Regions from separate parts of the Bacillus sp. 41-22 genome, predicted to be linked through region 1. Evidence: riboswitches for the same ligand, from Rfam matches in the RefSeq annotation. Region 1 holds a riboswitch; the other holds the start of a gene.

Region 1 (3,491 bases):
ACTGTAGACGTTCTGCGTACTCCTCCGTAATGGGTACACAAACGAGACCACGACCGTGTGTAATCATAAAATTAATCGTTTCTGGTGTAATGTACTCTGCTAAAGCAATAAAATCGCCTTCATTTTCTCGGTTTTCATCATCACATACGATAACAACTTTTCCTTGTTTTAAATCTTCTAGAGCTTCTTCAATACGATGAAACATTGTGCTTCCTCCTTATAGAAATCCGTTTTCTTGTAAAAAGCTTTCGGTCATTGAACCAGTTCTTTTTGCGGGCTTTGAGATAAAGCGTTCAATATATTTTCCAATCATGTCACACTCAATGTTTACGATGTCCCCGGCTTTTTTTTCTCCGATTATAGACTCGCTTACTGTGTGGGGGATGAGTGAAATTGTAATTGAAGATTCGTCTATATCAAATATTGTTAAGCTAGTGCCATCAACAGCAACGGATCCTTTATGCAAACAATAGCGTAGTAATTCATCAGAAATTGCTATTTTGTAATAGATGGCATTGTAATGTTGTTTTTTAGTTAAAATCGTACCGATGCCATCGATATGTCCGGTGACGAAATGTCCACCGAATCGTCCGTTCGCAGCCATCGCCCGTTCTAAATTCACTTTGGCACTTGGCTTTAGCATACGAAGTGATGTTGCTTTCATTGTTTCAGGCATTGCGTCGACAGTGAATGAAGTAGTCGTAAAAGTAGTTACTGTTAAGCAAATGCCGTTAACTGCGATACTATCACCCAATTTGACATCCGATAAAATTTGCTTTGCGCTAATAGTTAGCTTCATTGCTTCACCACTTTGAGTCATGCTTGATATCGTTCCTAACTCTTCTACGATTCCTGTAAACATTCCGTCACCTCGCTTTTTAAGGTTGCAACAATTTTTATATCATTACCGATTTGTTTCATCTCTTGAATTGTTAAGGAAAGTGCATCTTGTAACTTCGAAAAACCAGCTCCGCCAAATAAGGTGGGGGCATCTTTTCCACCAATTAATTTCGGGCTTATATAGGTCACGATTTCATTAAAACTATTTGTTTTTAAGAAGTTTGCATGCACCGTTTGACCACCTTCAACGAACAGAGAAAGAATTTGTTTCTCACCGAGTAGGGATAGGACATCTTGTATTTCAATTTGCTGTGTTTTCATTTGGAATACAGCTATATTGTTAGATTCATAAGACGCTATTTTCTCTTTGCTTACATCCTTACCGACAATAATCCATGTCGGAGTTAAGCCATCTGTTATGACATGAGAAGATGGCGGCGTTCGTAAGTGGGTATCTAAAATAACGCGTATAGGATGTTTACCTCCGTTTGGAATTCGTGTTGTTAAGTGTGGATTATCAGTTAGAACTGTATTCACACCGACTAGGATAGCATCATGTATATGACGATATTGGTGAACGTCAGCGCGTGCTTCTTCGCCTGTAATCCACTTACTTTCACCGGTTACAGTTGCTGTTTTTCCATCTAAGCTCATTGCTGTTTTTATTGTTACAAAGGGACGTTTCGTTTTCATATAGTGAAAAAAGTATCGATTTAATAAAGTGGCTTCCGCCCCAAGAACACCAGTAGTTACCTTGATTCCAGCTTCTTCCAATATTCTTTTTCCATTGCCGGAAACGAGTGGATTGCAATCAAGAGTAGCAATTACAACACGCTGAACTCCTTTTTCAATGAGTAATTCACAGCAAGGGGGTGTTTTTCCAAAATGGCTACACGGTTCAAGTGTTACATAAACGGTAGCGTCTTTTGCTCTTTCACCAGCCATGTGAAGAGCATGAACTTCAGCATGTTCTTCACCAGCACGCATGTGGGCACCCATTCCAACGATTTTCCCATCTTTAACAACAACGGCACCAACCATAGGATTTGGGCTTGTTTGTCCCGATGTTCCTTGTGCTAACTGCAAGGCAATCCTCATATATTCTTGATCTGTCATTCTTTTCACCTCTCCTGAAAAAATCAAAAAACCCCAAGGATTTTATATCCTTGGGGTTTGGGAGACGTGATTTCTAGAAATATAGTTCGAATACGAAAGTATAGGAAAGAAACCTAACGATGACTGATATTTTGGCATAAGGAAAAAACCTAGCAAAATATCAAATTCTTTCAACGCTAGTCGTATCTTTTTATTTCAGTATAGAAACATAACTATACAAAATAAAACATATATAAAGATTCAAAATGAAACTTTAAAAATATGCATACTGAAATAAAAGTGTATTCGCTATATAAAATTACTAGAAAACATATCCTTCTCCCATCCAGACTATACTGTCGGCCCTAGAGTTTCACTAGATCCACCGTTTTCGCGTTGAAAACGGGTCACGGACTTAGAAGCTATCGCTTCATCACCGCCGGTTGGGAATTTCACCCGACCCCGAAGGATGTTGTTTGCTCACATTATAGCACAAAAAAGAAAAAAGCATAGTAAAAAATGTTCGAATGTGAAGAATTGTTTGAAAATATATGCCGATTTGAATGGGGACGAAAGTAATAGAAATGTTGAAAGGGGAAGGGCTGTATAGGCTTTGATCAAAAGAAAAAACATACACAAATAAATGTGCATGCTCTTTAAATATTTATTCTGCCTCTGGTGCTCTAACAACAGACTCGAATTTGCCTTTATGCGAAGCATCGCAATAAGGCATGTTTTTTGATAAACCACAACGACATAAAGAAAATGCTGGTTTTGCTGGGAATACATTCCCTTGTGAGTCAACTAATTCCACGTCCCCTGTAACGCGAAAAGAGCCATTATCATTCACTTTAATTTGTACTTTTGCCAACGTTATCCCTCCTTTCCAAACGCTTACTCTCATCATATAATTAGGGAGAGTACTTGACAATATAAAAAGAGCACTTTGTTTGAGAGAGAAGAGAGTGTTATAATAGTTTTTATAACTGACTAGAGTAAGGTGACGAAAGATGGATAAAAAATTACACACACTACAAAATATTGCAAATGAGCGCACATGGGCATCATTTTTGAATGATAATCATCCATATAGTTTACTTCATTGGTCAATCGCAGGTGTAGGACAAGAACCGAAAGATGTTTGGTTACTTCAAGATGAGGTAACTTTTCAAACGACGGAATTCCCAACGCTAGACGAGGCAGTAAAGTGGATTTCTGAAAATATGGAACAAGTTACAGACGTTTTAGCGCAGTAAAAAAACAGGCTTATGCAAGCCTGTTTTTTGTTTCTTTTACATATGTGTTTAAAAATTGATCGATGGCATCTTCGTACTCTTCTTTATTTTCATTATAAGAGCAAGCGTGTGCACCATGTTCTGCAATATAAAGCTGTTTATTATTTTCTTTCGCTTCATAAAGTGATTTCGTCATATCAGATAAAATATAGTCATCATCTTTACTATGAATAAAGAGAACCGGATTGTTAATATTTTTTATACAATCAATTGGTGAAACTTCACGGATTGTATAGCCATCACGAACTTTTAAAAAGGCAT
Region 2 (3,491 bases), 2.5 Mb from region 1:
AATGGATTGCGACAAGAGCAAATCTATCCGAACCAACAACTATACGTCAAGTAAAGGCAACGTCTCAAAAGCATAACTTTTGAATAAATTTATTTTTTTCTTATTTAAGATTGCGATAGTAAATGAAATTATATCGACGCAAATTTATATCGAACATAGCTATTATTATATCGACATTTCGACAAGAAATGTCGACTAACAATAAAATGCGACAGTAAGAGCAACCTATTCCTAACGAAAAACCGTCCCAAAAGATCTTTTGGGACGGCTTCTTTTACCAAAAAATAAAGACACATATAAATCCAGTAATAGCTAAGTAGCTATATAAGTAAAAGACTTTTGTTCTTGTTTTTTCTTTTGTCCGAAATAGTACGATAGTTGGTTCGATTAGACCAATTGTAAGACAAAGTAAACCAAGAAGCATAAAGCCAATTGAAAGAGAATACAGGGCGATTTGTGGTGCTTGAAATGGAATCATCCATTTTAATAAAAATGCAATAAGTGCAGTGTAACAAATGCTACCGATGTATTTATTCAATGGAGTATCAGAACGGAAACCAGGAAGTTTCTTGGAAAACGGACGGGAAACAACTTCCGTTTGTAAAGATGTATGTTCTTCAATTATTTTTTGAGCTTCTTTTCCTTTTTGGAAAAGGGATAAAATCCAGTTTCGCTCACCTTGGAAAATAAATTGAGAAGTTGTTAAATAGTGATCAACTTTTACCTTATTCCAACTCTTCCATGGATGACGCTCACACAATTTTAATTTACTTTCTGTTTTTTTATCATACTGATAAATACTTATGCCATCTTGGTCAAAAGTAGCGTAGTATGTCTCTCTTGAGAATGTGCCTAGATCAATTGGACAGTAGAAAAGTAATTCTTTTTTCAAATAAAAGTATTCTTTTCTTAAGTTCTTTTTCATTGCTTCTCGAATAGAGTGTCTTTTATCTTTCTTCATGACATTTCCTCCATAACTCAGAAAATGTTCTTATCTTAACAATTCAACATCTTATCACTTTTGACGACATATGACTAGGGGGATTCATAAGAGAAATACCGAATTATAAAAAATATGGGTTGTATTGTAAAATATAGTGATTGTTTCTTTAATTATATAAAATCAATAACTTATTTTTAGTAAGTTACACTTTTTTTGTTCACAATACGATCATGTTGTTGTATAATGAAGTGGAAAATAGAATATCGGTCTATCTTCGGGGCAGGGTGAAAATCCCGACCGGCGGTGATGAACATTTAATAATTTCGTTCTAAGCCCGCGAGCCGTTAAGGCAGGATTTGGTGTGATTCCAAAGCCGACAGTACAGTCTGGATGGGAGAAGATGGAGGTTCAAGCGTTCAAAAAAGATAAGTATTTGAACGTCTGTTTGATGTGCCTTAAAATTCTCCCTTTGTGTAAATCACAAAGGGTTTTTTCGTTCTATGAAAAAATAGGCATAGCAGAACCTTTCCACTTTCCATGAGAAGATCGATGGAAAAGGAGAGAGAAAGATGAAACAAAAAAACAGTGTAGTGCAGATGGTGAGTGTAGCGATGCTAAGTAGTATTGCGTATTTACTAATGATGTTGGATTTTCCATTCCCAGGGCTTCCGCCATTTTTAAAAATTGATTTTAGTGATGTGCCAGCTTTAATTGCGGCGATAATTTTTAGTCCAATTGCAGGTGTAATTGTAGAAGCGATAAAAAATATTTTGCATTACGGAATTCAAGGAAGTTTAACGGGAGTACCAGTAGGAGAAGTAGCAAACTTTATAGCGGGATGTTTATTTATTGGTCCAGCAGCATTCTTATTCCGAAAGTATCGCACAGTAAAAAGTTTAACGACAGGATTAATGCTAGGTACAATTACTATGACAGTTATTATGAGTGTGTTAAACTACTTTATTATTTTACCAGCGTACACTTGGTTTTTAAATTCACCAGCTATGTCTAGTGATATTATGCGACAAACTATTGTAACGGCGATATTACCGTTTAATGTAATTAAAGGAATTGTTGTAACAATTGTATTTGTAGCACTATTTTCACGCTTGAAAGTATGGGTATTTGCAAAAATGAAAAATGCTTAAAAATATTAAACCATTGGCAGCGTAACTGCTAATGGTTTTTTTGTTAGTGAGAATGAAAAAGAGTGCAAAAAATCCCCCTCATAAGTATGAGGGGGATTTTTTGAAGTTAATAAAAGACTATTCGAATTTTAAAGAGTCGCCATCAAATGATTCGTCAGCAACTTTAATTGAGTCAGTTGGACAACCTTCGAATGCATCCATCATATCTTCAATTAATACATCTGGAATTTCAACGATACCTTGGTTATCGTCTAATGTTACAAATGCAATGCCTTCATCATCATAGTCATAAATGTCTGGTGCAGCAGCACCACAAGCACCGCATGCAATACAAGTATCTTTGTCAACGATTGTATATTTTGCCATATTTTTTCCCTCCTGATAATATGTATGTGAAAAGTTCGCCAAAAAATTATAATCTTATTGTAAAACGGTTTTAAAAACTTTTCAACATAAAATTATAATGATAATGCTTATCAATTAGAGTGTCAACTTATTTTTGAATTATTTCATAAGATTTTCAAAATACTTAAATGTTATTTCGTTTGATACAATAGAATATATACAAGCATGTAGTGTGAATATGATAAGTTAAATGAATAGCAGTTAATGTGCAATCGTATTGAAAAAGGAATGAAGTTAGACTGAGAGGTGGAAGCGGTAATGCAGCTACAATATACTTTATTATATTGTTTAAAACAATTGAATGGTGAAAGAACCGTTTCTTCGATTTATTATTTATTAAAAGGAAAGAGATCGTCGCAAACATTACAAGATGGGAATATGTTTCAAATTTCTTTTTTGTTTGGGATTTATAAGTCATTAAATAGAGCTGATTATGATCAAGAAGTTGCAAAGTTGTTACAAACGGATTTAGTTCAAGGTATACATGATAATACATATGTGTTAACGACTGCTGGTAACGTGCAATTAAACAAATGGGAAGGTGACTTTGCCTTTCCGACATATTTAAATGGTTTACACTATGGTGAAATAGGTGAAACATTTTGGAAGAGATTATCATTGATCGTTCAAACCATTTCGAATTTACAACAGGCGAATACGAAATTTATTCCAATTCAACAGGATACAGAAATAATGATGTGGGTGAAACGTTTTCTCACTGGAATACCGTATATGAGAAGTGAATTGGCTAAAAGATTATGGAAGGAAATGCATACTCTTTTACAAAAAAATAATCCAGTAGAGGCGACAATCGTAATATATCGGTTAACTGGGTATAAACGTATTGGGTGTACTTTACAACAATTAGCGGAAATTACGAAACAAGATATATTTCGAGTGTATTTTTTATTTTGGGGTACAATTCATTTCCTTATTCAAGAAGTTCGCAATAAAGAAAATGAGTTTCCATTATTAGCTGAAATTATATCTTATCC

Evidence for each region. A riboswitch is a leader RNA that binds a small molecule or an ion and turns the genes downstream of it on or off. The one in region 1 is predicted to bind FMN.
Region 2: it holds a riboswitch for FMN, as region 1 does, so the genes downstream of both, LCF45_RS07540 (ECF transporter S component) here and ribD (bifunctional diaminohydroxyphosphoribosylaminopyrimidine deaminase/5-amino-6-(5-phosphoribosylamino)uracil reductase RibD) in region 1, are expected to answer to the same signal.

What each region holds. Positions count from the first base shown of each region.
Region 1 is NZ_CP084035.1:3,978,116-3,981,606, reverse strand. Features, by position in the region: gene ribBA (bifunctional 3,4-dihydroxy-2-butanone 4-phosphate synthase/GTP cyclohydrolase II) at 1-205, opposite strand, end outside; gene ribE (riboflavin synthase) at 218-862, opposite strand; gene ribD (bifunctional diaminohydroxyphosphoribosylaminopyrimidine deaminase/5-amino-6-(5-phosphoribosylamino)uracil reductase RibD) at 844-1,956, opposite strand; FMN riboswitch at 2,266-2,409, opposite strand; gene LCF45_RS20275 (CDGSH iron-sulfur domain-containing protein) at 2,600-2,806, opposite strand; gene LCF45_RS20270 (DUF2552 family protein) at 2,946-3,191, shown strand; gene LCF45_RS20265 (alpha/beta hydrolase) at 3,202-3,491, opposite strand, start outside.
Region 2 is NZ_CP084035.1:1,470,199-1,473,689, forward strand. Features, by position in the region: gene LCF45_RS07530 (peptidoglycan DD-metalloendopeptidase family protein) at 1-54, shown strand, start outside; gene LCF45_RS07535 (hypothetical protein) at 275-961, opposite strand; FMN riboswitch at 1,210-1,349, shown strand; gene LCF45_RS07540 (ECF transporter S component) at 1,513-2,091, shown strand; gene LCF45_RS07545 (ferredoxin) at 2,209-2,457, opposite strand; gene LCF45_RS07550 (YpbB family protein) at 2,755-3,491, shown strand, end outside.